Regions from separate parts of the Fundidesulfovibrio butyratiphilus genome, predicted to be linked through region 4. Evidence: riboswitches for the same ligand, from Rfam matches in the RefSeq annotation. Region 4 holds a riboswitch; each other region holds the start of a gene.
The links. A riboswitch is a leader RNA that binds a small molecule or an ion and turns the genes downstream of it on or off. The one in region 4 is predicted to bind cobalamin.
Positions count from the first base shown of each region.

Region 1: it holds a riboswitch for cobalamin, as region 4 does, so the genes downstream of both, ACYQ01_RS12680 (sirohydrochlorin cobaltochelatase) here and ACYQ01_RS07590 (radical SAM protein) in region 4, are expected to answer to the same signal.
Region 2: it holds a riboswitch for cobalamin, as region 4 does, so the genes downstream of both, cobT (nicotinate-nucleotide--dimethylbenzimidazole phosphoribosyltransferase) here and ACYQ01_RS07590 (radical SAM protein) in region 4, are expected to answer to the same signal.
Region 3: it holds a riboswitch for cobalamin, as region 4 does, so the genes downstream of both, metE (5-methyltetrahydropteroyltriglutamate--homocysteine S-methyltransferase) here and ACYQ01_RS07590 (radical SAM protein) in region 4, are expected to answer to the same signal.

Region 1 covers NZ_BAAHXA010000002.1:366,507-373,775, forward strand. The annotation lists gene ACYQ01_RS12665 (amidohydrolase family protein) at 158-1,063, shown strand; gene ACYQ01_RS12670 (hypothetical protein) at 1,259-1,753, shown strand; gene ACYQ01_RS12675 (hypothetical protein) at 1,692-2,201, shown strand; cobalamin riboswitch at 2,503-2,687, shown strand; gene ACYQ01_RS12680 (sirohydrochlorin cobaltochelatase) at 2,812-3,705, shown strand; gene ACYQ01_RS12685 (radical SAM protein) at 4,288-4,989, shown strand; gene ACYQ01_RS12690 (ribonucleoside triphosphate reductase) at 4,964-7,033, shown strand; gene ACYQ01_RS12695 (DUF1003 domain-containing protein) at 7,226-7,269, opposite strand, start outside.
Region 2 covers NZ_BAAHXA010000003.1:503,236-510,504, reverse strand. The annotation lists gene ACYQ01_RS18410 (PAS domain S-box protein) at 1-77, opposite strand, end outside; gene ACYQ01_RS18405 (hypothetical protein) at 79-273, opposite strand; gene cobT (nicotinate-nucleotide--dimethylbenzimidazole phosphoribosyltransferase) at 447-1,511, opposite strand; cobalamin riboswitch at 1,626-1,802, opposite strand; gene ACYQ01_RS18395 (ATP-dependent 6-phosphofructokinase) at 1,862-3,199, opposite strand; gene ACYQ01_RS18390 (glycosyltransferase) at 3,270-4,274, shown strand; gene ACYQ01_RS18385 (O-antigen ligase family protein) at 4,280-6,256, shown strand; gene ACYQ01_RS18380 (hypothetical protein) at 6,261-6,716, opposite strand; gene ACYQ01_RS18375 (polysaccharide deacetylase family protein) at 7,116-7,269, shown strand, end outside.
Region 3 covers NZ_BAAHXA010000002.1:449,011-456,279, forward strand. The annotation lists gene ACYQ01_RS13005 (DEAD/DEAH box helicase) at 1-157, opposite strand, end outside; gene ACYQ01_RS13010 (hypothetical protein) at 848-1,201, opposite strand; gene metE (5-methyltetrahydropteroyltriglutamate--homocysteine S-methyltransferase) at 1,238-3,544, opposite strand; cobalamin riboswitch at 3,733-3,920, opposite strand; gene ACYQ01_RS13020 (SGNH/GDSL hydrolase family protein) at 4,021-5,655, opposite strand; gene ACYQ01_RS13025 (hypothetical protein) at 5,831-6,820, opposite strand; partial or broken gene ACYQ01_RS13030 (DUF1156 domain-containing protein) at 6,850-7,008, opposite strand; gene ACYQ01_RS13035 (RNA/DNA-binding domain-containing protein) at 7,170-7,269, opposite strand, start outside.
Region 4 covers NZ_BAAHXA010000001.1:1,602,876-1,610,144, reverse strand. The annotation lists gene ychF (redox-regulated ATPase YchF) at 40-1,140, shown strand; gene ACYQ01_RS07595 (glycosyltransferase family 2 protein) at 1,220-2,317, opposite strand; gene ACYQ01_RS07590 (radical SAM protein) at 2,314-3,240, opposite strand; cobalamin riboswitch at 3,520-3,656, opposite strand; gene ACYQ01_RS07585 (Bax inhibitor-1/YccA family protein) at 3,905-4,606, shown strand; gene ACYQ01_RS07580 (tetraacyldisaccharide 4'-kinase) at 4,652-5,713, shown strand; gene ACYQ01_RS07575 (methyl-accepting chemotaxis protein) at 5,849-7,269, shown strand, end outside.

The DNA of each region.
Region 1 (7,269 bases), on a different contig from region 4:
TAAGGGGAGGACAAATCGCCCCCGCCACACCCCAAACCGCAAGGATGCCGTCATGCCTCTTTTGTTCAGCCGTGTTGCCGTTTTTTGGATCGTGTTGTTTTCGTTTGTCGCTTTTCCGGTTGTTGCGGTCCAGGGAGCCGAGAAATGCGACAGTCACTTGCATTTCTACGACTTCACCCACACCACGGACGGATTTCCGAAACTGATCCAAGCCATGGACGCCGCCAAGGTGGACAAGGCCATCGTGTTCGGCATGCCCATCCTGAAAATGTGGTCCGAATCGGACCCCGTGCGTCCCGCCTACTACCTGGCCACGGACTCCCGGGCCTACTACTACTCGGCCACGGACTTGTTTTTGGCCCGCGAGCTGGAGCGACAGCCGCAAAGCGTGCGCGACCGGTTCTTTCCCTTCCTGTGCGGAATCAATCCCCTGGACCGCAACGCCGCCGCCCAGATCGAGAGCCTGATCCAGGCCTATCCCGGCCTGTGGATGGGCATCGGCGAGGTGATGAGCCGTCACGACGACCTGACGGCCTATACCTACGGCGAACCGCCCCGGGCCAACCATCCGGCCCTGCTGGCGGTGTACGAGGTGGCGCGCAAGCACAAGTTGCCCGTGCTCATCCACCACAACATCAGTTCCGCCGGGCGCAACGATCCCATCTACCTGGCGGAGATGGAAGACGCCCTGCGGCGGTTTCCCGATGTGACGTTCATTTGGGCGCACGTGGGCATTTCGCGCCGGGTGGACGTGCCGACCCTGCCCGAGGTGACGACGCGCCTGCTCGACCAGTATCCCAACCTGCTGTTCGACATTTCCTGGGTGGTGTTCGACGACTACATCGCCAAAAACAAGGCCTCGTTGCGCACCTGGGTCCGCATTTTCGAAAAGTATCCCGACCGTTTCCTGATCGGATCGGATGTCGTGGCCCATTGGGGCAAGTATCAGGCCACCATGGATCGCTATCGGACGCTTTTGCGCCTGCTCAGCCCGCAAACGCGCGAAAAGCTCGCCGGTGGCAACGCGCTCGGGCTCATGGAAAGGACCGCTGCCGCGCGTTGAGTCGCGGGGCGTTCTTCCTCCCGTCCGGGAGTTTTGCGCTCAAGCGCCCGGACGGGGTGAAAAGCGCGTTGCCGGCGCGGGGGAAAATCGGTAGTTTGCGCGCGGGGCGGACGGCACCACCCGGCCGAACCCATCGCGGCGAGGGCCACGGGTTTTCCCGACGGCCCAAACCTGTCCGCCGCATTCGGAACGCTCATGATGCTGTATACATATGTTTCCGCCTTTTTCGCCTCGTCGGTGGCGGTGCTTTACCTGGTTCTGGTGACCACGGCCCTGGTTTTGGCCCTGTTTTCCCTGAACGCCGAGGCGCGAATGCGCCGGTCGGCGGACAAAAACGCCCGCCGACTCGTCCGGGAGCGCGACAGGGGCGCCCACGCCCGCAAGACCATGGCCGAAAAGTGCCAGAGACGAAACATAGAGGAACTGGCCGCCCTGATCACCGACAAGATTCGGGCCAGACAGGACGCCATCGAGTTCGCCACCGTGTTCCAGACCGAGGCGTTCATTGAAGGCAGCGTGGAGACGCTTCGCTTCGAACGGCTCTTGCAGCTTTCGCACGCCCTGGACCGGGCCGAGCCCGAAAGCGTGTCCCGCACGTTGGACGCTTTTCTCCAGAAGGAGTTGCAGTATGGCCATACCGGAGAACATTGCCCGGTTCATTTCCAGGATTGTCTACACCGTCAAGACTGAATCGGTCGAGTGGCGCCAAGCCCACCTGCCCGAACTGGAGAAGATGCGTCAGGACCGGGCCGTGGCCAAGCTCGAACTGCAACAGGACCTGGAACGGCTGGAGATCCGCTTCGAGGAGGAGCGCAAGCGCATCCGCCTGGACGAACAGCGCCAGACCGCCCAGTTCGCCGAGTTTCTGGAGAGCATCGACGACCTCAAGGCCGACATGCTGGCCTCGTACACGTCCATGCCCAAGCCCATCGCGCTCATGATCCACCACCATGCGGCGGAGCTGCTCAAGCAGGCCTGGTTCAGCCAGGACATGCGCGAACGCGTGCGCCAGCAATCGCGCTTCACCGATCTCATGCTCACCATCACCGAAGACCTTACCGCCCTGCGCGAGTCCGACGCGGCCAAGGCCCTGCCCGAAAAGACCCTGGCCTTCATCAATCGGCAGATCGAGGAGTGAGCGGCGAAACCGCGACCGGTTAGCAGCATGTTGGAAAATCCTTGCTGGCTGCGTTGCTGCGAAAAACGCAACCCCTCAACGGATGCCAACTCCGCTCGGGCTTGACTTTTTCTCGCGCCTTGCCCGCAAGTTGTTTTGAACAGGCTGCAAGAATCGACTGTTTCAACGGGCTCTTAGCGGCTGTCGGAACGTCCGTCGGTCGGGTGGACCGTCCCGACTGCGGCGGTGCGGCATTTTTGTTTTCGTGTCATCTTTCGGCTACGCCTGCGGGGAACGCGCGTTGACTTCGCCCCGTGGGCGGGGTATTTCGTGCCCGTCAGGTGCCCCGCCAGGGGAGAATAGGGAATCCCGTGGAAATCGGGAGCGGTGCCGCCGCCGTGGGTCCCATCAAAAGCCGGCTTCCTTGAACAGGTCACTGGGCCAACGCCCGGGAAGGCCGAAGCCGGCGGGACGAGCCGGAAGACCTGCCTGACGATTTGCCCCGCGAGGCGACGGGTCTTCGTTTGCGCGGGATCGAAGGGCGAATGCGGGCCGCTTCCATGCGTCATACGCGGGAAGCGGCTTTTTTGCGTCCTCCTGCCAAAGGCCCCAAACCGCACGGAGCATTTCCATGAAGAAACTCCACCCCTCGCTGTGGCGCGTCTTGGTTCTCGGGTTTTTGGCCCTGGTCTTGTCCAGCCCGCCGGTCCTGGCTCACGGACCGGCCGTTAAACAGGACAAGAAAGCCCTGCTGCTGGTGGCTTTCGGCACCAGCGTGCCCAAAGCCTGGGCCGCGTTCGACGCCCTTGACCGCGACATGCGCAAGGCCTTTCCCGGCGTGGAGATCCGCTGGGCCTATACGTCGAAGATCATTCGGGAAAAGGTGGCCAAGGAGCAGAAGAAGACCCTCGATTCCCCGATGATGGCCCTGGCCAAGCTGGCTGACGACGGCTTCACCCAGGTGGCCGTGCAGTCGCTCCAGACCATCCCCGGCGAGGAGTACGAAGGGCTGGTGAAGACCGCCCAGGCCTTTGCCGGCCTGCCCAAGGGCATTCGCCAGGTCGAGATGGGCGCGCCGCTGCTGTACTCCACCGAGGACGTGGAAAAAGTCGCCCAGGCCCTGCTGGAAAGCCTGCCCAAACGCAAGGCCGGCGAGGCCGTGGTGTTCATGGGGCATGGAACCAAGCATCCGGCCAACATCTACTACCCGGGCATGCAGTATGCCCTGTGGGAAAAGGACCCCCTGGCCTTTGTGGCCACCGTGGAGGGCTGGCCCACCCTGGATGACGCCGTGAAGGCCCTTTCCGCCAAGGGCGTGAAGAAGGCCCTGCTCGTGCCGTTCATGGCCGTGGCCGGCGACCACGCCCACAACGACATGGCCGGCAAGGAAGACGACTCCTTCGCCTCGGTCATGAAGAAGGCCGGCATCGCCACCGAACCGGTGCTGCGCGGCACGGGCGAGGTGGAAGCCCTGCGCGCCCTGTGGGTGGCGCACGCCAAGGTCGCCTTCGGGCATCTCAAATAGCGGGGGGCCGGCGCGCCGCGGTCGTCGACCGGGGCGCGCCGTCTGTTTCCTTCCGTCCCGTCCTGAACGTTCCGTTGTGTAAAACGGATAGAAAACATCTTGAAATAATGAAATATTTTGTGTCGTGGCCGGCCCATGTCCTTCGAACGGACCCGAGCCGGCCAGGCGCGATGTTTTTTCCCCGAGCGGCTGCGACCCCGCATGCCGCGCCGGGCGGGGCTTGCCGGCCCGGCGGGCCTGTCGGGCGGGCCGGGCGACCCCTGGCGGGGCTTGCCATGGGAGCGGGAAAAGTCGATAGTACCGGCTGGGCAGGACGCCTGGGAAACGTCCTGTGCTTCCCCCCCAATTCGACACCTCCCCTTTGAAAAATCGGAATGGTAACGACCGGTTGGGCGCTTTTTTCGCGCGTCCGCACCGTGTGGCCAATCGATTTTTTCCATAGGCCGACCCGGCGAAAAAGGGAAACCGCAAGATTGTCAAGCAGTTGCGAACCGCGGCGTCGCATCATGTTGTTATTGTTGAATGTATTTCTCTTAACAAACGTCTCCCCCTGGGGTATGAAGAAAATTGGACCGCAACTCCATGCGCAATGTGTCGCACCCCTTGTCCCCCGAAACCGTCCGCCACGAACCGGCGCACACTCCCGCCCTGGTGCGGGGGATGACCCCGTTTTCGCTCTGCGACTGGCCGGGGCGCACGGCGGCCGTGGTCTACGTGGGCGGCTGCAACCTGCGCTGTCCGGGCTGCCACAACGGCTCCCTGGCCTGGACCCCGCATCGGCACGCACCCAAACCCCTGGGCGAGGTGCTGGCCTTTTTGGCCCGGCGCAAACCCTGGCTGGACGGGGTGGTGGTGTGTGGCGGGGAGCCCACGGCCGATCCCGGCCTGGAGTCCCTGGTGGCGGCCCTGGTTCCCCTGGGACTGCCCCTCAAGGTCGATACCAACGGCACCCGCCCGGACGTGGTTCACGCCCTGCTGGAAACCTGGCCCGGCCTGTGCCTGAGCGTGGACCTCAAAGGTCCGTGGGAGATGTATCCGGCCCTCACGGGCGGCGCGCTCGCGGCCGAGACGGCCCGGGCGAGCCTGACGCGCTGCATTGAACTGGCAGCGGCCCATCCCGGTCGCGTGGCCTTTCGCATAACGCTCGATCCAATGCTGACCGGTGAGGACGTGGCCCGAGTGCGGGCCGTCCTCCCTGACGGAATGACTCTGCGCGAACAACCCTTCGTTGCCCCCAAGCGGGGCGGGGAGACCCCCTATGCCTCTTCAGATCAAGAAACGTGACGGCCGTCTGGAAACCTGGTCCGTGGACCGCATCGCCCTGGCCATTCTCAAGGCCCTCAGGGCCAGTGGCGTGCAGGACCCCCTGTTGGCCAAGCGCATGTCGCGCAAGGTGGAAGAAAAACTCGCCGGCATCGACGTGCCCCGTCAGGAAATGGTGCAGGACATGGTCGAACGCGTGCTCATGGAGTCGCGCCTGTTCGACGTGGCCAAGCGCTACGTGATCTATCGCGAAAAGCGCCGCGCCCTGCGCGAGCAGAAGGCCGCGTACCTCGACATCAAGGACACCATCGACAATTACTTGTCCAAGGCGGATTGGCGCGTTTCGGAAAACGCCAACATGACGCACTCGTTCCAGGGGCTCATGCTCCATCTTTCGGGGACGGTGCAGGCCCGCTACGTCCTGGAGAAGTATCCCGAAGAGGTGCGCCAGGCCCACGATCACGGCTATTTCCATCTGCACGACCTCTCCTTCGGCCTGGCCGGCTATTGCGCCGGCTGGAGCCTGCGCGACCTGTTGCTCGAAGGCTTCAACCTGGAAGGCCGCAGCGCCGCCGGCCCGGCCCGCCACTTCGATTCGGCCCTGGGCCAGATGGTCAACTTCCTGGGCACCCTGCAAAACGAATGGGCCGGCGCCCAGGCCTTCAACAACGTCGACACCTACCTGGCGCCCTTCATCCGCCACGACCAGTTGAACTACCAGCAGGTGTTGCAGGCCATGCAGAAGTTCGTGTTCAACGTGAACACCACCTCGCGCTGGGGCGGACAGACCCCCTTCACCAACCTGAGCTTCGACCTGGCCTGCCCCAAGCACCTGGCGAACGAGGCGGTGATCCTGGGCGGCAAGCTGCAAGACTTCACCTATGGCGAGTTTCAGGCCGAGATGGACATGTTCAACCAGGCCTTTCTGGAAGTCATGGCCGGGGGCGACTACAACGGCCAGATTTTTTCCTTTCCCATCCCCACCTACAACGTCACGGCCGACTTTCCCTGGGAGGGGCCCATCGGCTCGAAGCTGCTGGAACTGACCGCCAAGTACGGCGCGCCGTACTTCCAGAACTTCATCAATTCCGACCTGGACCCCGAGGACGTGCGCTCCATGTGCTGCCGGTTGCAGATGGATCTGCGCGAGCTGCGCAAGAAGGTGGGCGGTCTGTTCGGCGCGGGCGACCTGACCGGCTCCATCGGCGTGGTCACCCTGAATCTGCCCAAGCTGGCCTATCTCTCCCAGGGCGAAGAGGACTTCCTCGACCTGGTGGAGGAATACGCCGAACTGGCCAAGGTGGCTTTGGAGTTCAAACGCAAGATGATCCAGGACTACCTGGATCGGGGCATGTTCCCCTGGTCGGCCCGGTATCTCAAGAACGGCTACCGGGGCCACTTTTCCACCATTGGCCTGGTGGGCGGGCATGAGGCCTGCATGAACATCCTGGGCAAGGGCATTGAGACCGAGGCCGGCGTGCGGCTCATGACCCGGGTCTTGAACCACCTGCGGACCATCACCGCCCGTTTCCAGGAGGAAACCGGCAACCTCTACAACCTGGAAGCCACCCCGGCCGAGGGCACCAGCTACCGGTTGGCCAAGATCGACAAGAATCTGTACGCCGATATCCAGGCCTCGGGCAACGGCACGCCGTACTACACCAATTCCACCAACCTGCCGGTGGGCCAGTGCCAGGACGTGCTCGCCGCACTGGAGCACCAGAACCGCCTGCAGCCCCTCTACACCGGCGGCACCGTGTTCCATACCTTCCTGGGCGAGTCCGTGGCCGACCTGGAGGCGCTCAAGAGTTTCATCATCAAGGCCTTCACCCTGACCAAGATTCCCTATCTTTCCATAACGCCCACGTTCAGCGTCTGCAAAGATCACGGGTATCTGCACGGCGAGCACCACTTCTGCCCGATCTGCGGCAGCCAGGCCGAGGTGTTCACCCGGGTGGTGGGCTACTATCGGCCGGTTTCGCGCTGGAACAAGGGCAAGCAGGCCGAATACGCGGACCGCGTGACCTACGACAACGTCTGCGAGGTCAGCGAAGAACACGCGTAGGCGCCCGCTGAAAAATCCTCGCGGGTCGCGATGACAAAACGGGGGATGGGCAAGGCCCGGCGAAACACTGCCGGAGCGATGCCCATCCCCCGTTGTCTTGCCCGATGCGGCGCGCTGTCGCGGCCCGGGAGGGGCGTTCTCGGCAGCGGTCACCACGCGAAAAATTTGCCCCGAAAGGGCGAGTCCCGGCGATTATTTGGTGACAACCGTTTTGTGTATCTCTGTTGTCAGCACTT
Region 2 (7,269 bases), on a different contig from region 4:
TGAATGCTGATGGCGGTGTCCTGAAAGGAGCGGGCGCCGCGTCTGCCCGAGGAAGTATGCGGGGATGGCGTGGTCAAATCAGACCAACTCGTTGATGACGTGCCCGATCACGCCTTCGTTGATGACATGGACAACCTCGTCGGACGGCGGTGTGGGTACGGTCACCTGTCCCGGCGGACTGGCTTGAAACTCCCCGGAGGGATGAGCCAGAACGGCGTCGGGAGAATGAACCAAGCCGTCGTAGGTTGCGAAATGGACCAGACCGTCGTTCACGTGTGGAAAGCTCCGGCTGGGGGTGAGACGGTTTCGACGGATAATCCGCCTCACCCCTTATAGGATCTTTGCCACTTCTTGTCACGCGTCGATTTTGACGAACGATATCCGCATAGTGTCGGACAAATTGCGTCAGGTTCGGCCGGGAGTTGCGCGCTTGGCGGCCTTGCGGACTACCCCTGGCTTACGCCGGCGCTGGAAAACGTGGCCATTTCGTTGAACACGGCCGCTCCGGCCCGGAGCAGCAGAAGCGCCAGCGCTCCGCCCGTGCCTTCCCCCAGGCGCAGGCCCAGGTGGAGCAGGGGGGAAGCGGACACTCGGTCCATGGCGGCCTTGTGCCCGGGTTCCGCCGAGGCGTGGCTGAAGAACACGTAGTCCATGACCGCCGGATTGAATTTCCAGGCCGCCACCAGGGCCGCGCCGGAGATGAAGCCGTCCACCAGGACCGCCTGGCGGTTGGCCGCTCCGCCCAGAATCAGCCCGGCCAGACAGGCGATTTCGTAGCCGCCCAGGGCGGACAGGATTTCCAGGGCGTCGCCGGAGGCCACGGCTGCGGCGTTGACTTCGAGGGATTGACGGATGACTCGGACCTTGCGGTCCACCCCCGAGGCGTCCAGTCCGGTGCCGGGGCCGGTGGCCTCGGCCGGGTCCAACCCCAGGTAGGCGCAGTACAGAGCCGTGGAGGGCGTGGTGTTGGCGATGCCCATGTCGCCCGTGCCCACGGTGGCGAAACCCTCGGCCTTGGCCCGATCGGCCAGGTCGAACCCCGCGTTCAGGGCTTCCAGACACTGTTCGCGGGTCATGGCCGGTCCCTTGGCCATGTTCGCCGTGCCCGGGCCCACTTTGGCCCGCACCAGCATGGGGTGCTCGGGAAAGTCGCCCCCCGCGCATCCGGCGTCCACCACCTTGAGGTCGGCGCCGGCCTGGCGCGCCAGCACGTTGATTCCCGCGCCGCCGTTGAGGAAGTTCATCACCATCTGCCGGGTGACCGCCTGGGGAAAGACGCTCACGCCCTCGTCAGCCACGCCGTGATCCCCGGCGCAGACGAAAAAAATAGCCGGATCGGGCGCCGGCTTGCCGCCGTTGGCGATCAAATAGAGGCGCAGGGCCAGCTCTTCCAGGCGGCCCAGGCTGCCCTTGGGCTTGGTGAGGTCGTCGAGATGGGCCTGGCCGGCCGGGATCAGGGAGGCGTCCACCGGGCGGATGCGCGCCAGGCGGGAAATAAAGTCGTTGGGCATGCGGGCTCCTTGCAGGGTTGGAGGTTGGGTTTCGTTCGAACCCAAGGCCGCAAAAACAAAAAATCCCTTGGCCCCGAAAGGGGCCAAGGGATAGCCGTTGCCATAGGTTCTATCCGTCAGTGGTCGCGTCCGTCCGTCTTCTGGCTCCCGGGTCGTCCTCCACCCGGCCTTCCCGCCCTGGGGCAGTGGCGTGTCGGGTATCGTCTCCGGTCACAGCGGCGGGACCGCCACGGTTTCACACCGTGTTCCGCAAGGCGGGCTTCAGCCCGCAACGGTCGCGATGGTCGGCACGCTAGTCCCGGGCGTTGGTCCTGTCAAGGCGCCGGCGGGAGGCACGCTTCAACGGTTCCTCAGCTCTTCGGGGCCGGGTTGACCAGGGGGCCTTGTCCCGTGGCGTCCTGCACCTGCTGCCAGAAGGAGGTGTCCACGGCCATGCGCTTGCGCGAGTGGGTCACCAGGGGCAACGGCACGTGGACGGGCATTTCATGCACCAGGCTCACCATCATGCCGGACTTGCCGGCCATGCCCGCGTGCACGGCCATGGAGCCCAACCGGTTGCAGTTCACCCGGTCGGCCGCGCTGGCCGGCACCGAGCGGATGATGTAGCTGGGATCGATGAACTTCAGGGTGATGGGAAGCTTGTCCTTGAAGTAGCTCTTGATTTCGGTCGTGAGCAGCCCGCAAATGTCGCCCAGCCAGCGGTTTCCCGAGGCGTCGGTGCGCAGGGATTCGGGCAGGTATTCCTGGCCGGCTCCTTCGGCCACCACGACCACGGCGTGGCCCCGGCGGTGGAGACGTTCGTGCAGGGCGGCGAGAAATCCTCCTGGACCCTGCAGGTCGAAATGCTGCTCCGGCACCAGGACGAAGTTGACCTCCTTGATGCCCAGGGTCGCCTCGGCCGCGATGAAACCCGACTCGCGGCCCATGACCTTGACCAGACCGATGCCGTAGGGCGCGCCCAGGGATTCCACGTGGGCGCAGCGGATGGCCTCGATGGCCTTTTCCACGGCGGTGCCGAAGCCGAAGGTGCGCGACACGAAATGGATGTCGTTGTCGATGGTCTTGGGAATGCAGACCACGGAGATCTTCAGGTCCCGTTCGCTGATGAGCGCGAAGATGGCCTGCGCGGCGCGCATGCTGCCCACGCCGCCCACCACGAAGAGCATGCCGACGTTGAGCCGTTCGAGGGAATCCACCACGTCCTCAACGGGCTGGGGACCCCGGGAGGAGCCGATGACCGAGCCGCCGAACTCATGGATGGGGGAGACGAATTCCGGGGTCAGCTCCACCACGTTGGGGTTGGTTTTGGGCAGGAAACCGGCCAGGCCGTAGCGGATGCCCAGGATCTTGGAAACGCCGTAGCCGTGATGGGCCTCCATGACGATGGAGCGAATCACGTCGTTTATGCCCGGGCAGAGTCCCCCGCAGGTGACCACGGCGCACTTGGTCTTGGGCGGATCGAAATAGATGCGCTCGCGTGGTCCGGCTTGTTCCAGGCTCACCTGGGCCTGGGCCGCGTGGCCGTTGAGAGAGCCGCTCACGATATTGATGAGCACCCGCTGCTCTTCGGTCACGAACATCGACCCCCGGCGGGGGTTGGGGATTTTCGGCTCGCCCAGACTTGGCACCCGGGTCTGTTCGGGGCTAAGGTGCGCAAGCCCCTGGTCGGGAAGTTCGTTTTCGTGCATGGAAGCCTCCGAAAGGGGGGGATGTTTTCGGTTCAACCCCTACCTAGCCTCAGGCGAGCGGCGTGACAAGATGCCCGCGACGACACGCAGGACATTTCTCTTTATTCCTCCGGTGCGCAAGCCCACGGGCGGCGTGGCCGTTCTTTGGGACATGGCCCGCCTGCTGCACCGGGCCGGCCTGCCGGCCTTCGCCGTCTTGCGCGAACCCGCGGTGTGGACTCCCCAGGGAGAATTGGCCCCCACAGTGGATTTCGTCCGTCTGGACCTTACCGCCCAAGACCTGTGGATTGTTCCGGAAGGGTGGACGAACGCCCTGGTCCCGGGATTGCGGGCGGGGGCCGAGTGCCTGGTGTACGTGCAGAATTGGGCCTACCTGTTTTCCGGGCTGCCCCCGGGAGCGCGCTGGCGGGATTTGCCCGTGGAGTTTCTGGCCGTTTCCGATCCGGTGGCCTGGTTCGTGGAGCACAGCCTGGGCCGCCGGCCGCCGGTGCTTCGTCCGGGCATCGACCTGGAGGTCTTCACCCCGCCCCGGTCCAAGCCGGACGCCCTGACCGTGGCCTACATGCCGCGCAAGAACCGGGCCCTGGCCGAGCAGATTCGGGCCGTGTTCGAAGCCCGGGGGCGTTTCGCGGTTCGGTGGGCGGAAATCGCCGGGCTGGACCGTGCGGGCGTGGCCGCGGTTCTGCGTGAAAGCCACGTGTTTCTGGCCACGGGCTACCCCGAAGGCTGTCCCCTGCCGCCCCTCGAAGCCATGGCCAGCGGGGCCGTGCCCGTGGGCTTCGCGGGATTGGGCGGATTCGATTACATGCGCCAAGTGCGTCCCGAAGACTATCGTCCCGCGTGTGCCCTGCGTCCCGTGGAGTGGGCCGGCAACGGCTTTTACGTGGCCGACGCCGATGTCATGGGCTGCGTTTTCGCCCTGGAAAACGCCCTTGCCCTGTGGCACAACGCCGGCGTGCTTCTCCACGACACCCTTGCCGCCGGGCAGGCCACGGCCGCGTCCTATGACCTTGCGTCCCACCGCCGGGCCCTGTTGGAGCTGCCCTGGTTCCAGAGCGGGTCGGGCGGCCAGTGAGGCCCGTGGAACGTTCCCGCCCCCTTGCGGCATCCCGCGTCGCCTGGTCGGCGGCGGCGGGCGCCTTCGCCTTGACCGCCGCCCTGCCGAGCGGCGTGGCCCTGGTGGACGCCTCCCCGCGGGGATGGATACTCGCCGCGTGCGCGCCGCTTCTGGCCGCGCTGTTTGTCGCGGTCGCACGGGCCAGAGCCCATATGCTGGCCTGTTTCGGGGCCGCGCTCCCTTTTTTTGGCTACCAGTCCTATTCCATGCCGTCCCAGGCGGCGAGCTTTCTGGTCGCCTGGCTGGTTCTGGCCTGCCTGGCGGTGAACGCCAGGCAGGCCCGCCAGGCCGGGAACGGTCCGGCCCGGCTGCTGTTCGCGGGTTTTGTGGCCGTTTTGGCCGCCGGCGTCGCGTTTTTGCCCTGGAGCGAATTCGTCCGGGATCTTCGGGTGGTCGGTCCGGTCGGTTTCGCCCGCATGTTCGCTTTTTCCGTGGCCGACAGCCCGTACTACGCCCTGTCGTCCCTGGTCAGGCTCCCGCTCTTCGCCCTGCTGGCCTGGGAACTCTCCAAGCAGGAGTCCGATCGAACCTTCAAGCCCCTGTTCGACGGCGTGGCGGCCGGACTGGCGGCGGCCGTGGCCTTCGGGCTGGCCGAGTACTTCCTGGCCCGGGGCAAGGCCTTCGCCTTGAACGACAGGCTGTCCTCGCTGTTTCTCAATCCGGGGTGGTTCGCCGAGTACGTGTGCATGGCCTTTCCCTTTCTCTACGGGCTGGGGCGGGGGCGGATGCTCGCCAAGATGGGCCTCTGTCTGGCCGGGGCCGCCTGCCTCGTGGCCATGGTGCTTTCCATGGCCAGGGCGGCCTGGGTGGTGTTCGCCTGTCTGGGCGTGGCCTCGGCCGTGTTCTGGGCGGCCCGCTTCGACCTTTTCGCGGTGGGCCGGGGGCGCCTGGTCAGGGGAGCGGCCTGGGGAGCCGGCGCGGTGCTGGTCCTGACGCTGGGCTTGTACGGGGTTTTGGCCGTCTCCAAGGTGTCGCTGCTCAACTTTCCCTTGGCCACCATGATCGCCCAGCGCGTGGAGCGTTTCACCGAAAGTCCCAGGCCCCAGGTGTTCAAGTCCGGCCTGCTCATCGGGGCCGAATCCCCGACCTTCGGGCTGGGCTACGAGACCTACGCCTGGCGTTACCGGCGGCTCATGGCCGATCCGGGAAGCCTGTTGGCCAGGGGCATGGACCCGAAAGCCGAAGTGTTCGAGGCCACGCACAACTACTTCATCCAGATTTTCGCGGGAGGCGGACTCGTGGCCCTGGCCCTCTGGCTGGCCCTGGCCTGGCGCGCGTACGCCCTGGAGGCGGCCTGCCATCGCCGGCGGGCCGACGCCTTGAGCCTGGGCGTGCTGGTCGCGTTGACGGCCTTTCACGCCTTCGGCCTGTTTCAAGAGATGACCTATGTGCCGACGGTGTGGCTGCTCACGTTTTTGCTGCTGGCCCATGCCCTTGGCCTGGAGGACACACTCGGCGGCTGGGCCTCGCCGAAGCGCGCCGTCTGGGGCGTTCGGGGCGTGGCGGCGGTCGTGCTGGCGGCCCTGGTCTGGAACCTGGTAGCCGCCCACCGTCTGGACGCCAGGCCCGGCCGGGCGGCCGAACTGGCGGGCTTTTCGGCCCCGGAAGTTCTGGAGGGCCTGCCCGCGCGGTGGAGCTTGGGGGCTTCGCGTTTCACCCCGCGTGGGCAGGGACCGTGGGTCTTCACGGTGGGGTGCCCCCACCCGGACATGGGAAAACGCCCGGTCACGGTGGAACTCCTCGACCAGGACGGTCCGCTGGCTTCGGTCCGGTTCGACGCCCACTCCGGGCATGTCGCGCGGTTGGTGGTGGACGCGGACCGGGCCAGGCCCGGAAGGCCGGTGTGGGTGCGGGTTTCGCGTCTGTTCTGTCCCGCGGCGGCCGGAATCAAGGACCCCCGGTGTTTGGGGGCGTGGATCGCCGGGCCTGGCCTGCCCTGAATCCTCAGGGGGGAAAGGCCTGGGCGTTGTGTTGAAACACGCGCAACTCGTTGATGAGGCGCGTGCCCAGGTTGAGGACCGCGGGCGAGAGGTTCTGGGTGTTCATTTTTTCCAGAACGCGCAGGTCTTCGCCGATGCTGCCGGTCGCGTAGCTGGCGGAGTCGAGAAACTGCTGCACGGCCAGGGCCTTGTCCTCGGGCAGGCGCATGTTTTCCACCAGGACGGCCAGTTGGCCCAGTCCGTAGGCCTTGGCCGAGTAGACCAGCCCGCATGAGGAATAATAGTTGAGAAAGGAGACTTCTCCAGGACTGTTGAGCCCCTGGATGAGCGCCACGGCCCGGGTGGAAATCTCCTGAAAATGCTCCTGCGAGTTGAAAAAGTGTTTGGCCTGGCAAAAGGCCTGGCAAGGCGACAAGACTGCCAAGACGGCCAAGACGCAGACGAACGCGGCGGGGCGCATGGGCATCTCCTTTGGAATCCTTGGCTGTTCCGGGCGTCCTAGCATGAATGCGTCCCAGGTCAAAGGGCGCGTTCGCCCCCGGGGAGGGCGGGTCATAATCGCGTTGCGGCATCACGCCGGAGAGTGTAACTACCAAAAATGGCACTTACGAAAGGCGGGTGAATGACTATCTTCCTGTAAGCTGTTTGATTCATCTTCCATAATTCTGGACCAAAATTTGCAATAGGCTTTCGCGCGTCGCGCCGAAGCGGGGTTGGAACGTGCCCCGCGCCGTCCGAGGGCGCCGCCAGGAAAAGCCTTTTGAATGGAGCGTGCTGATTGCGGCGCCCCGTGGGCCGCGACCGATCCGGGATGGGGTTTCGTCGCGAGACGTCGCCCCGTGGTCAAGGAGACTCGATTATGCAAAGAAGAACGTTTTTTCGCATGCTGGCCGGGACGGCGGCCCTGTGCTGCTGTCCCGGGCGCGAGTTGTGGGCGGCCGACCCCTTGAAAAAGGGCATGGTGACATTCACCTTCGACGATGGGTTGGCCAGCGTGCATGAGCACGCCCTGC
Region 3 (7,269 bases), on a different contig from region 4:
TGGCGGCGATGGTCCTGGGGTTGGCTTTTTCCAGCGAGACCCGGCCCAGGCGAAAGTATTCCTCCCCGCGCTTGCGAATGGTGGGCGGAAACATGTGCGCGTAACGGGCTTCCCAGGTGGGGTTCGGATTCGCGGTCGGGGAGAATGGTCGTGGCATGGAGCGGCGTTTCCTCGGGCACTGGCGAAGGGGAGCCGATGTGCGTTTCTCTTGCGCGCATTGTTCTCGGGGAGCCGCTCTTTGTCAATCGGGCGGAAAGTTGGACAGGGCCGGTCACGTCCGGGTCGCACATGCTCGTCGTCACGAATGCGGGGACGCACGGGCGCTTGGCTCGGGGCCTGTCGCCAACGCATCGCATTCGAACGAGGCACCACGCGACAGGAGGCATGGCAAGAACGATTCTTTCCGGCTTTTCATGTCTCGGCAACACAACAGCTCGTATCGGCAAGGTGTTTCTAGAGGCCGGCCTATGAAAACCCGCGCGCTTCCTTTTCGGCCTTCTCGGTCATTTCACCTGATCGACCTGCTTGACGATGGCGGCGGTGATGTTGATGGACGGATCGATGTAGGCGAAACCGTTGACGTCCTGGATGCTGAGCAGGCCGTGGGCTACGTCGGACGCCCCGCCGTCCGGGCTTGAGGTCGCTCAGGGGGGGGCCGGCCGCAGTCCATGCGGAACTTTCGGGCTGACATCCCCGGCGCGGGCGGCGTTGTCCCCCTCTGCCCGCGTCAACGAGCCAACGGGGTCTTCTGGCGTGATGCGGCCGGTCGCCGACGCGCGTCAGCCCTTCGCCATCCCTGCCGGGAGGTTCCTCCTGGTCTGCGGGCACAACCGCGAAAGGACCCGGGCTAGCCGCTTTTCTCCGGCGTCAGGTCGACGAAAAGCAGAACCTGGTCCACGCCTTCAGCCTGTCCGCTGGCCGCACGGGCCAGGGCGATGGTGTCCAGAAGGGCCTGCCGGGCCGGGATTTCCCCGGGGCCCGGCAGGACCAGCCGCCAGGCCACGACCCCGAGAAAGGATCCGGCTGCGGACCAGGCAAGGGCGGCCCTGGCCAGGGCTCTGCACAAGCCCAGGACCTGGGCGTCGCGGCCATGGGCGTAAAGCTCCACGACCACGCCAAGATACTGGCGCAGGTTCGTGTCGAGCGGGGGGCTTTCCAGAAAGGCCGTCATTTCACTTTTGCGTGCAGAGTAGTCGCCCATGGTTCCCTGTCTTGGCCAGGACCGCCGCGCGGTCTGTTACGCTTCCAGAACGTCGGCGATCGCGCACGCCTCCAGCTCGGCGCGCACCGTTCGGGCCGCTTCCACCATGTTGGCCAGGGCGGCCAGGGCCTCGGGCCAGTCCCGGGTCTTGAGGCCGCAGTCGGGGTTGACCCAGAGCCTTTCGGCCGGGATCACTTTTGAGGCCAGGCGCAGAAGCTCGGCCATCTCGCGGGCCGAGGGCACGCGGGGACTGTGGATGTCGTAGACGCCGGGGCCGATCTCGTTGGGGTAGCGAAAGACGCGAAAGGCTTCCAACAGTTCCATGCGGCTGCGGCTGGCCTCGATGCTGATGACGTCGGCGTCCAGGGCCGCGATGGCGTCCACGATCTCGTTGAATTCGCTGTAGCACATGTGGGTGTGCAACTGGGTGGCGTCGCCCACGCCGCTCGAGGCCAAGCGGAAGCAGTCCACGTAGGCCGAAAGGGCCTGGTCCCAGTCCCTGCGGCGCAGGGGCAGTCCCTCGCGCAGGGCCGGTTCGTCCACCTGTATCACGGTCGCGCCGGCGGCCTCCAGGTCCAGCACCTCGTCGCGGATGGCCAGGGCGATCTGGCGGCAGGTCTCGGTCTGGGGCTGGTCGTCGCGCACGAAGCTCCAGCGCAGTATGGTCACGGGGCCGGTGAGCATGCCCTTGACCGGCTTGTCGGTGAGCGACTGGGCGAAGCTGGTCCACTTTACGGTCATGGGCGCGGGACGGCTCACGTCGCCGTGGAGCACGGGCGGCTTGACGCAACGCGCGCCGTAGCTCTGCACCCAGCCGTGTCTGGTGAAACAGAACCCCTTGAGGCGCTCGCCGAAGTATTCCACCATGTCGTTGCGTTCGGGTTCGCCATGCACCAGCACGTCGAGGCCGAGCGTTTCCTGCTTGGCCACCACGTCGCGAATCTCCTCGGCGAGAAAGGCATCGTACTGGCTGTTCGAGACAGTCCCCTGGCGCTGCTTGCTGCGCATGGAACGTATCGCGGCCGTCTGGGGAAACGACCCGATGGTGGTGGTGGGCAGAAGGGGCAGCCGCAGGCGCTCGCGTTGGATCGCGGCCCGCTTGGCGTAGGGGGTCGCGCGCCGGCCCATGTCCGGCGTGAGCGTCCGGACCCTGGTCCGCACGGCCGGGTCATTGGCCAGCGGGCTTGCCCGCCTGGCCCGCCAGGCCCGGCGGTTGTCTTCGAGCCAGCCGTTGTCGCCCGCACCCTGGGCCAGGTTGGCCAGACAGCGCACTTCCCGGCATTTCTGCACGGCGAATGCCATCCAGTCCCGCACCTCGGGGGCCAGGTTGTCCTCACCCTCAAGATCGAAGGGTACATGCAGAAGCGAGCAGGAGGAAGCCACCAGCACACGCGCGTCCCCAAGGATATCCATGGCCCGGCCGATGACGGCCAGGGCCTGGTCGGCTTCCACCCGCCAGACGTTGCGTCCGTCCACCACGCCAAGCGACAGCGAGGTCTCCGGGGGCAGATGCGGCAACAGCGCCTCCAATTGGCCCGGAGCGCGGACCAGATCGAGGTGCAGACCGTTCAGGGGCAGGTCTTCGTAAAAGGCGGCGTTGTGGTCCACGGCCCCGAAATAGGTGGCCAGCAAAAGCTTCGGACGTTTGGTGCGGAGCAGAAGCTCCTCGTAGGTCCGGCGGAAGCGTTCCGCCAGGTCCTGGCGCAAATCGGTGGCCAGCACGGGTTCGTCGAGCTGTATCCATTCGCAGACCCGGCTCAGGTCCTCCAGCACGTCGCCGTAGGCCTCGGCCGCGCGATGGAGCAGGTCCAGGGGATCGACGCCCGGCCGGTCGCCCTTGGCCAGGGCCAGAAAGGTGAGCGGTCCGGGCAGTACGACCTTGACCCGGTGTCCGGCCGCCCTGGCCTCGCGGGCCTGGGTCGCCAGGGCCGAGGCGTCAGGGGCGAAGGCCTGGTCCGGGGCCAGCTCCGGCACGATGTAGTGGTAGTTGGTGTCGAACCACTTGGTCATCTCCATGGCCGGCTGGTCGCCGTATTCGGGACCCGCGCCCCGGGCCATGCGGTAATAAGCGTCCAGGTCGCCGGGAGCGGCGCGGCCGAAACGCGCGGGCGCGGCCCCGAGCAGCAGGGCCGTGTCGAGCATGTGGTCGTAGAGGGAAAAGTCGCCCACAGCCACCAGATCGAGCCCGGCGCGGCGCTGTTCTTCCCAGTGGGCCAGGCGCAGGGCGCGGGCCTGGTCTTCGAGGGCCTGGCGGCCGACTCGGCCGGCGAAAAAGCCCTCCATGGCGGTTTTGAGCTCACGTCGCCGTCCCATGCGGGGAAAACCCAGAACGTGCGTCAACATGATCGTCTCCTTGGTCTTTGGTCGCGAGACCGTGACGGATACCCGCACGGGCCACGGACAAGACCCGGCCCCGGGAAGAGTCCCGGCATGAAAAAACCCGCTTTCCCTAGGGAAAGCGGGCCGACGATCACGCACACGCGCGGCACGGGCCGCACGACGGATCGCCCAGGCCCAGGTCGCGAGGCCCAGTGCGGACGACCTTCGAGGCGTCTTCTGGCTTCCGGCGTCAGGCTACGAGCCTGTGATGTCGGCGGCGTCCTTCCCAGGGACTTGCCCCAGTGGTCGCCGCCTGTTCGACCGGTTACAGCAGCGCGTCTGCGACGGACTTGCACCGTCTTCCGTTTCTCGAAGGATTTCCTCAACTGCGAGTTCTCTGTACGGCCTCTGGCAAAAGGCTGTCAACGGACCCGTGCAGGGAAGTGCGTTTGGGGGGAGTGTTGCGCAACCGCAGGTGTCGTGCGAATGGCGTTGTGCCCTCAGAGGCCGGGAAAGGTCTCGTCGTGGCCGAAAATCAGGTCTCCCCCGACGAGCCAGACTTGGGCCTTGCCTGACAGGCGCACGGTCACTTCCGCGCCCGGGGCCAGGGCCGGCAGATACAGGCCGAACCGGTCGGAAAGGCCGGTCCACTGGCCGCTTTGCATGCCGCGCAGGGAAAACACGTCCTTGCCGTTCACCAGCACTTCCACCCGGTCCGAGGGGCCCGACACCCTGGGGAAGAAGAAGGCCGTATGGAGCGTGTAGCGCATGGGGGCGCTGGAGACGGCCGCGGTTGCCGTGAAGAAGGCCAGGCCCGGCTGATCGGTGCGCGCCGGGCGCAGGAACTGACGACCGGAATCGTCCGGAGACTTGACGCCAAGGTTCTCGGTGCGGACCAGCTTCAAGGGGCACGGCGTCTCTCCCGATCGCGGCCAGCCGTTGGTGAAGTGGATGCGGGGGGCCTGGAGCTTGACGGCATTGGCCAGGGCGACCGCCGGATCGGACACCGGGCAGCCGGACGTGAAGCGACGGAAGGAGGGAACTTGCGCCAGCCCCTTGAATACCTCGCGGGCAAGGAGCAGGTTGCCGAGTTTCGTGAAATGGATGTCGTCGAAATAGAGTTCGCCGGCCCGGTCCGGTGTCTTGGCCAGCCAGGCATCGAAGACCGGCTGGGGATTGATGTGCGTTGCGCCCGTCTCCCCGGCCACTGCGGCGTTGGCCTTGGGGAACCAGAGCTTGCCGAAGAGGTAGAGGGGAGTCGAGGCCTGCCGCAGCACTTCGGCGGCTTCAGGACCAGGATGAGGGGTGGCCAACCAGGGGTAGTTTATGATGCCGAAATCGGTTTGGTGCTCCCGACATTCCCGGGCCATGGTCGTGACGTTGTCCTGGTAGCCGAAAGCCTTGATCTTGGCGGCCATGTCCGTCGGGGAAATTTTCGGCTGGGCGAGCTTGACGCCAAGGTACTTGAGCAGGACGTACAGATTGAGGTGCTTGCCGAGAAAGGCGTCGCCGCGCGCCAGGAGACTCGGTTCGCCGCGGGCGTTGGTGAGCCCCAGGAGCCGTTGTTTCTCTTGGATGAAGGCCAGGGAATCCTCCACCACCGTGCTGCACACGAGGTCGTTGACGGCGTCCATGGTCAGGACCAAGTCGGGACGCAGAGCCAGGAGTTCTTCCTTGAGGCGGATGCGCGAGTGCCAGCTGTGGTAACCCATGACTCCGACGTTGAGCACCTCGAAGCGCAAACCGCATCGGGTGTAGACCAGGGCCAGCAGGTCCTCCAGGATCCAGGGAAAGGCGTTCGTCTTGTCCGCGCCCACGCCGTAGGTGGTTGATCCGCCGAGACAGACGATGCGGTAGACATTGTCGGGCTTTTGCCGGGAAAACGTCCGGCCGGTGGAGTCCTCGAACTTGGAGATGTCCCGGTTTTTTGAGACAAGGCGATAGCCGAGCCGCTCGTCGTACTGGACGATGAAGCGGTCATCTCGGCCGTTTTTTGCGTTGAAGATACGGGTCTCGCTCTGTTTGAGCCCGAAGTGGCCGACCACGACCGAGGCGCCCCATTCCATGAGCCCGAAAAGCGCCAGGTTGCCCAGTATCAGGCAGCAAAAAAAGAGGCATTTGCGGGTCAGGGTCATGGACGATAGTCCTTCGTGCCGGGTCGCGACCTCGAATATCTTGCCCTGCCTCGGGCCGGCGTTACCACCCTGTTCATGGAGTCTCTCCTGTGCTTGACGAAGCCCCTGGCCGCGTCGCGCGGACATATCTACTGGAAAGGGGAGCCGGAATCAAATCGCGATCCGGGACAGCCTGTCATGCCCCTGATGCACACGGCGGCAAGAGGGGAAAGATCTGTCGGTTGAGGCGGGACGGCGTGGCTTTGCAAGAGAGAAAAGTCCGGTTGGGCAGCCGGAGCGCAACCGCAGCGCCCCGGGTCGCCATGACCCAGACGGCCGACACGTCGTCCTCCGGCCGAGGGGCACGGTAGCCGCGTTCCCATTTCTCGCGGGGCTTGCCGGCCTTGGTCAGGGTCACGATTTTTTTCTTGTAGACCACGGCGAAGGGCTGTTCGCCCATCTTGCCCGCCTGGGCCTGAGCTTTGATCTCCTCGCCGGGAATGACCAACCCGCAATCCGGATACGGGCACTTGGCGTCACCCCGAGTGACCGTGCCCTCGGAGTGTTCCGTCGTCTTATGAGCAATCTCAAATTGGCAGATACGGCCAGGAGAGGAGGGGCCGCCGCCGACCTGGGGAAGAATCCGCACTCCGATTCCCTCCGGGGTCAGACGCCAGTTGGGGGAAAGAGGGACAAGGCCACCACAGTAAGGGCAGGTGATGGTGCGGGCCCAGATGAAATTGGTCGGAATGGCGTTCTCGAAGGGTTCCGGCGGGAAAAATGGCAGCAAGCGTTCTTCACGCAATTTTAAGTAATAATTTGAAATTCTTTGAAATTTATCGAGGACGGCCAGACCGAAAGTGGAGGGGAATTCCACCGTGCATCGCAAAATGAAGGCCGCAACCGGATTTATGTCGTTAGCGAAGGTATCCAGCTCTACACGCAGCCCCTCGAATGGTATGCTCCCACCACCGGCCGTTGGATCAAGGCACTTCGCCCGTTTTGGGCCAAGCTTGCCGATTTCCTCAGCTACCCAGCCTTTCTCTGCCGACGAAGGTAAGTATTGGAAAGCCCGTTTATAATCGTACGCTGCGCCCTCAAACCGTTCCCCCTTGCGCCGAGCTTCCTTGATCCTCTTCCGACACGCCACCGGATCGCCATGAATTCCCAGCACCCGAAGAAACATCTCGTGATCCGCGTCCTCTGGCAGAGCGAGGCCAGCACAGCCGCCCGGGAGGCAATTAGGGGACGGCGTGCCCACCAGACGTGGAGGCGATTGGGAGCCGGAAACGGCGTCATGGGGGTACGTTCCCGCAGGCTTTCGATGCCGATTTCGGCAATGGGCAGCCAGGACTCGATCAGGCGTTTGGACATGAAATCTTTCCCTTTATTGCGAGCGGCCTTCCACCGGCTGACAGCTCCCCTGAATTTACCCCGGAATTAACCAATCGGCAATTCAACTTTACAAACAAAGCTGAATGATACGTATGGGTTACAGATCTTTCTGGTAAATATTTACCCGAAATTGACCGAACTTAACCATCATTCCCGATCAAATGGTACCACCGGGCTCCCTTGGTTTTACCTATCACCCGGGCCTGGCCGCGCCGCTTCAATTCTTCCAGATAACTGGAG
Region 4 (7,269 bases):
CCCGCCCGGGCCGGTCCCGGCGGGCGCCAAGGTGTCGCCATGTCGCTTAGCATCGGAATCGTCGGCCTGCCCAACGTGGGCAAGTCCACCCTGTTCAACGCCCTGACCCGAGCCCAAAACGCCCAGGCCGCCAACTATCCCTTCTGCACCATCGAGCCCAACAAGGCCGTGGTGCCGGTGCCGGACTCCCGGCTGGACGCCTTGGCCGCTTTGGTGAGCCCCCAAAAGGTGACGCCGGCCACGGTGGAGTTCACCGACATCGCCGGTTTGGTCAAGGGCGCGAGCCAGGGGGAAGGGCTTGGCAACAAGTTCCTGGCCAACATCCGCGAGACCCAGGCCATTTTGCACGTGGTGCGCTGTTTTGTGGACGACGACGTGGTGCACGTGCACGGGGCCATCGATCCCCTGGAAGACGTGAACGTCATCGAAACCGAGCTCATCCTGGCCGACGCCCAGGCCTTGGAAAACCGCATGGACCGTCTGCGCAAGCAGGCCAAGGCCGGAAAGGAGCATCAGGCCCGCCTGGCCTGCGCCGAACGGCTGCTGGCCCACCTCATGGAAGGCAAGCCCGCCGCCAGTCTGCCCGAGCGCGACCAGGACGCTTTTGTCGAACTCTACGACGAGATGCGTCCCATCACCGACAAGCCCGTGATCTACTGCGCCAACGTCTCGGAAGACCAACTGGCCGAGCCCGGTCCCCTGGTCGCGGCCCTGGCCGGACACGCCCAGGCTCGCGACGCCCGCATGGTGGTGGTTTCGGCTCGAATGGAAGAGGAGCTGGCCGCGCTTTCCGACGAGGAGCGGGCCGAGTTCCTGACCTCCTACGGCGTGGAGAGTTCGGGCCTGGATCAGGTCATCCGCACCGGATACCAGGTGTTGGGGCTGGTCAGTTACTTCACCGCCGGCCCCAAGGAGGTGCGCGCCTGGACCATCCACGACGGCGACAAGGCCCCCAGGGCGGCGGCGGTCATTCACACGGACTTCGAGCGGGGATTCATCCGGGCCGAAGTCATTTCTTACGGCGACTACGTGACCCACAAGACCGAGGCCGCCTGCCGCTCCGCCGGAGTCCTGCGCCAGGAGGGCAAGGAGTACGTGGTCAAGGACGGCGACGTGGTGCATTTTCTTTTCAACGTGTAGCGCGCCGGGCCCGTGAAGGACCGGGCGGTCTTTCGCCTTCCCGGCGGGCCTGGAAGCCTTCCGGCCGCCGGGCGAAGGCTCAGGTCGGCTTGTCCACCACGGCGAATTTTTCGCTGGCGGGCGTCGTTTTCTTTTTCCACCAGCACTTCCAAGCCTGGAGCAGGTAGTAGGGCAGGGGCCTGGGAAACGCCTCGGGATGGTGCTTGACCAGGCCCGGGAGCTCGCCGGGCTTGACCATGCGCAGCAGCAGGTTCACCAGTCCTTTTTCCATGAAAATGGGCCGGAATCGGTCGATGTTCCCCAGAACATGAGCCACCATGGCCCTGCGGAAGCTCTCGTGCGGCGGATGGTTGCGCATGTCGCCCACGCTGTTCAAATTGCCCAGCAACGGGTTGGAGCCGAAATTGTTCTTCCCGTGGCGGCGGTAGCAGCCGTGGATCGTGGGGATGAGCAGGGAGTCGCCGATCAGGTTGCAGAAGTGCGCGATGTAGTAGTCCGCGCAGATGGAGAACGTGGAGCTGGGCGGAGGCATGACCAGCTCCAGGGTGGAGCGGCGAAACATCATGCTGCTGGCCGTGGCCCAGACCCAGAATCCCCGCTGAAAGCTCGTCGCGCGCACGTGGCGGAACCGCCCCTTGGACTGGTGATCCATGTGCTGGCCGCCGATGATCTCGCCGGTGGAGCTCATCTGGTACTGGTTCGAACTGGTGAAGGCCACGGTGGGCCCCAGGGTCAGGTGGGCGCGCAGGTGGGCCAGGGCGAAGTCGGGCAACAGCGTGTCGTCGGCGTCCAGCATGACCACGAAACTGCCCGTGGACAGGGCCAGGCCGTCGCGAAAGGCTTCCATTTGGCCACCGTTGGCCGCACGTTCGAGGAGCCGAAAACGCTCCCCGGACCGGTTTTGTTCCAGGAACTCGCGCACCAGGGCCACGCTCTGATCGCACGAGGCGTCGTCCACCACCACGCACTCCCAGTTGTCGTAGGTCTGGGCCAGGACCGAACGCAGACACTCCACGATGTACCGGGCGTAGTTGTAGCTGGTCACGATGAAGCTGACGCGCGGCTTGCGGGCGTGAACCTGGTCCGGGCCGGCGGCGCGTCCGGACGAAAGGGCCTGGGCCTGGCGCATGGCCTGGCCGATCGCGCCGGGCCGGCTCAGCAGATGATGGATCGTCATGAGACGTGCGGTCCTTTGTCCAGGGGGTGCGGGGACGGCGCGTCGCAGGGGCGCGCGTCGCTGTCGGGGGCCGCGGCGAAGCGGGCTTCTATGCGCTCGCGATAGGCCTTTTCGTCCCGCATGTCGGACATGTACCAATTGGGGTCCGGGTTCCAGTCCTTGGCCCGACCCGCGTCGTAGATCCGCACCCGACCGGCCAGGGCCTTGGGCGAGCGGATGGCCAGGAGCGCTTCCAGGTTGCCGGGGCTCACGTCGTCGATCTCTTCGACGCTCGGGCGGCGCTGGAGCGGAATGGCGCAGCCGCAACGGGGGCAGGAGCGCAGTTTTTGCTCCCGGTAGTCCTCGGGCACGCGTCGCCACCAGCCGGGCTCGATAGGCCAGCCCCCGGGGCCGTGGAAAAGCATGTCCAGGCTGGCGGCCACCTCGCAGAAAAACGCCCCCTTGGGCGTGATGGAGGCCGACCAGGTGGTCTGCACCCAGCAGGCGTCGATCAGCCGCCACATTTCGTTTTCGTCGGGCACCATCTCGCGCGCGGCCACGAGCAGGGGTTGGTGCAGGATGCGGTCGGCGCTGTGGTCGTTGCAGAAGAGATGGCCGAAGATTTCGCGCACCAGGGGGCCGTAGCGCCGGCCCAGATCCGCCGGCACGGTGGACCACAGCCCGCGTCGGGTCTTGTCGGGCACGCGTTCGGCCAGGTATTTTGCCATGCGGGCGAATCGGGGATGGAGCAGGGGCTCGCCGCCGATCATGCCCACCATGCCCGGGAAGTCCGCCAGGGAATCCACGGCCCTGCGGAACGTATCCCAGTCCATGAAGAACGGTTTGCGGTGATGGCCGGTGAACCGGGTGCAGTTGGAGCACCGGTTGCGGCAGGCGTTGGTGATGTCGATCTGGATGATGCGCATCCGGGCGAGCGGTATCATGGTCCCTCGTCGGCGCGGGCGCGGACGGAGCCGGTCGGACCTGGACGGCCAGGCGGGCGCGAAACTTGGGCGCGTCCGAACCGTTTCCGCCGCGCTGGGCGCGGGTTGTGGTCGGCGAACCGAAACGAACCGGATGCGGGAGGGCGAAAACGAATCCGCCCGTTCTCCCTGGAGGGAAAACGGGCACGGGGTGATACGACGCGGCGTGGCCGGCAAGCGACGCCCGTCCTGGTCACTCCGGCCCATGTCGCGAGGCTCGGACGCCGACCGTTTCGAGGCGTCTTCTGGCTTGCGGGTCGGTCCCTTCGCGGGACCAGGGTCTCATGGCCGGCATCCTTCCCGGGGCTTACCCAGTGGATGCGGCCGATTCTCCCCGCTTACAGCAGCGCGTCTGCGACGGATTTGCACCGTCTTCCGTTTCTCGAAAGGTCATAAGGCAGACCCTTGGCCAATAGCTCCCGGCCGAAACCGCGTCAAGCCCGGACGCGCGCGCCCGGTTTCAGCCCCTGGCCGGTGCGGCGTTCGGCCAGGTCCGGCGCGGGTCGCGTTAGCAACTTCGTTTTCGCCGCTAACGTTCGGGCTCGATCCCCCTCTTGCCAGTTCCGGCCTGGCGCGTTATCTCATCGCGTGATTATTACGAGCACCCCCCCAAGGAGGACGATACATGTACAGCTATAACGCCCAACAGTCAGCCGCGCGCGCCGAGGTTCTGAGCGCCTTCATGCGCGGCGTCTGCAGCTGGATGGCCGGCGGCCTGGCCCTCACGGCCGTCATGTCCCTGGCCGTGGTTTCCAGTCCGGCCCTGATGCAGGCCATTTTCGGCTCCCCGCTCATCTGGGTGCTGCTCATCGCGGAACTGGGCATGGTGTTCTACCTCTCGGCCCGCGTTTCGCGCATGTCTCCCGGAGCGGCCACCGGCCTGTTCCTGGTCTACAGCGGACTCAACGGCGTCACCCTGGCTCCGATCTTTCTCGTGTACACGGGCTCTTCCATCGCCTCGGCCTTTGCCGTGAGCGCGGGCATGTTCGTGGCCATGAGCGTCTACGGCATGGTCACCAAGCGCGACCTGACCTCCCTGGGCAGCTTTCTTTTCATGGGCCTCATCGGCCTGTTGCTGGCCATGCTGGTCAACGTCTTTCTCAAGAACACGATGATGGATCTCATCATCAGCTGCGTGGGCGTGTTGATCTTCACGGGACTCACCGCCTACGACACCCAGAAGCTCAAGGACATGGGCGACTACGCCCCCATGGACGACGCCGCGGCCCTGCGCCGGGGCTCCATCATGGGCGCGCTCACCCTGTATCTCGACTTCATCAACCTCTTCCTCATGATGCTTCGCCTCTTCGGCTCCAGCCGCGACTAGCACCGAATCGGGCCGGGGACCTGCGGGTTCCCGGCCTTTCTTCCCATGAACGAGCTTCTTGACTGGCAGCGTCGTCTGCGTCCCCTGCTTTCCCTTCCCGCCGGCCTGTACGCTTTGGGGCGTCGGGCCTCGGCTTGGCTGTACCGCAAGCGCCTGCTTCCGTCCTGGAATCCCAAGGCCCCGTGCGTCGGGGTGGGCACCCTGGCCGTGGGGGCGTGGGGAGAAACGCTCGTCTCGGCCTGGATGCTCGGCTGGGCCCGGGCGCGGGGGCTTCGCGCGGCGGCCCTGGTTCATCCCGGATGGGGCGGGCCGAGCGATCCCCCCATGCGCGTGGATGCCGGCACCGACCCCTTTCACTGCGGAGCGCAAGCCGCCCTGCTGGCGCGCTACCGGCCGGAAGCCCTGGTCTATTGCGACCGCAGGCCGGCGCGGGCGGGACGAGCCGCGAAAAAGGCCGCCAATCCCGACTTCTATCTTTTGTGCGGACACTTCAGCGATCTTTCCGCCAGGCGCGGCGCGGACGTGGTGGTCTTGACCCCCCAGGATCTGGACAAGGGCTGGAACCGGCCGCTGCCGGCCGGGTGGTGGAGGGAATCGGCCCAGGCCCTGAATCGAGCGGCGGCCTTTGTGGTGTGCATAAGCCCCGAAGACCTGACCCTGCGCCGCAACCTGGTGGAGCGCAGGCTGGCCAAGTTCGGGAAACCCGTCTTTCCGCTGCACCCGCGCCTGTGGCGTCTGCGTCGCCCCACCACCGGGGAGACCACCGAAACCCTGGACGGCGAGCCCTACATGCTGGTGGCCGGCGACTCCCATCACGACATGGCCGCCAAGGCCGCGCGCGCCTTTTTGGGCCAGGGGCCCCGCTTTCAGATTATCGTGGACGACGCCCACCATTTTACGCCGCAGGACAGGGCCCAGATAGCCCAAGAGGCCACGCGCATGAAAACCCCCCATGTCCTGGCCACTCCCGAGGCCGCCCTGGGGCTGGACCGCGTACCCGGACGCGTGCTGTGGACCTACGACCCCGACGTGGTGATCGGGCCGTGTCTGCTGGGCGGACAGGCCTTCACTCCCTGGTGGGAAACGATCTTTGCGGACCTTGGCTGAGAAGAATGCGTGTTTTTTTCGTCAAGGAGCGCTTAGCGCTCGACTTGGACGGCACTTCTCGGCTAGAGTGTTCACATTTGGCGAAACAGCGTCCATAGGGACGGCTCCTCCTCCCCCTGCACGGAAAGGTGACTTATGAAGAATATGAAACTCGGCCTGAAAATCGGACTTGGCTTCGGGATCCTCATCTTCATCCTGGTTTGTGTCGGGGGGTTGGCCATCCTGAACATGAACGGCGTCGGCAACATGGCCAGCCAGCTCAGCCAGGAAATCGCCCCCCAGGTGGACGTGGCCTCCGCGGTCGAACGCACCGCCCGGGCCATGATGCTTGAAACCCGCATCTACGGCTTCACGGGTGATGAAAAATCCTGGGAAGCCAGCCAGAAAAGGCTCGCCGCTGTGGAACAGGCTCTGGCCGACGCCCGCGCCCTGGCCCAGAAATATCCTCGCCTTGAAGATCTCAAGCGGAACACCGAGAAGGCCACCCAATTGGTGGGCGAATTCCGAAAGCTGCTGGACCAGACCAACGTCATCAACAAGGCCCTGGCGGAAAATCTGGTCACCATGCGTCGGACCGGTGAAACCTACGTGAAGATGGCCGCCGATTTCTACGGCGATCAGGTCGACGCCGCCAACCAGGACATCACATCCAAGTTCGAATCGGGCGTCATGCGGGAGCGGGTGCAGAAACTCTCCTGGATGGAAGAGGTGCTGGTCAAGACCGGCAACATCCGCGTGGCCTTTCTCTACGGCATGGCCAACAAGGATCCGAAGTTCATCCAGGACAACCTCAAGCAATTCGACGAGATCTCCGCCCTGCTGGCCAAGCTGCGCCCGGTGGTGAGGCAGGAGAAGAACATCAAGCAATTGGCGGTGATCACCAGCTCCCTGGCCAGCTACCGCGAGGGAATAAACATCTACGTCAAGAATTTGCAGGCCCTTCAGGATGTGAGCGAAAAGCGCTTGGGCGTGGCCCTCGCCGTCACGGCCGCCGCCAAGGAAACGGCCCTTGCCGGTCTGAAGCAGACCACGGAAGGCACGGCTCTGGCCGTGGAAAAGCTTTCCTCGGCCGTCACCAGCGTGAGCATCGGCTTGGTTTTGGCCTTGATCCTGGGCGTGGTGGTGGCCGTGGTCATCACCAGGGGCATCACCGGTCCGGTGGCCCTGGGCGTGGCCTTTGCCCAGCGCATGAGCGAAGGCGACCTCACCCAGCGGCTCGACGTCAATCAGAAGGACGAGATCGGCATGCTGGCCGAGGCCTTGCGCCAGATGACCAAACGCCTCTCCGAGGTGATGGAGGAAATCTCCGAAGGCGCGGACAACGTGGCCTCGGGTTCCACCGAGTTGTCGGCCACGGCCGAGTCCCTGTCCCAGGGAGCTTCCGAGCAGGCGGCCAGCGTCGAGGAAGTTTCCTCCTCGATGGAAGAAATGGCCTCCAACATCCAGCAGAACGCCGACAACGCCGTGCAGACCGAAGCCATGGCCCTCAAGGCCGCCCGTGACGCGGAGCAGGGCGGTCAGGCCGTCGCCCAGACCGTGGATGCCATGAAGCAGAT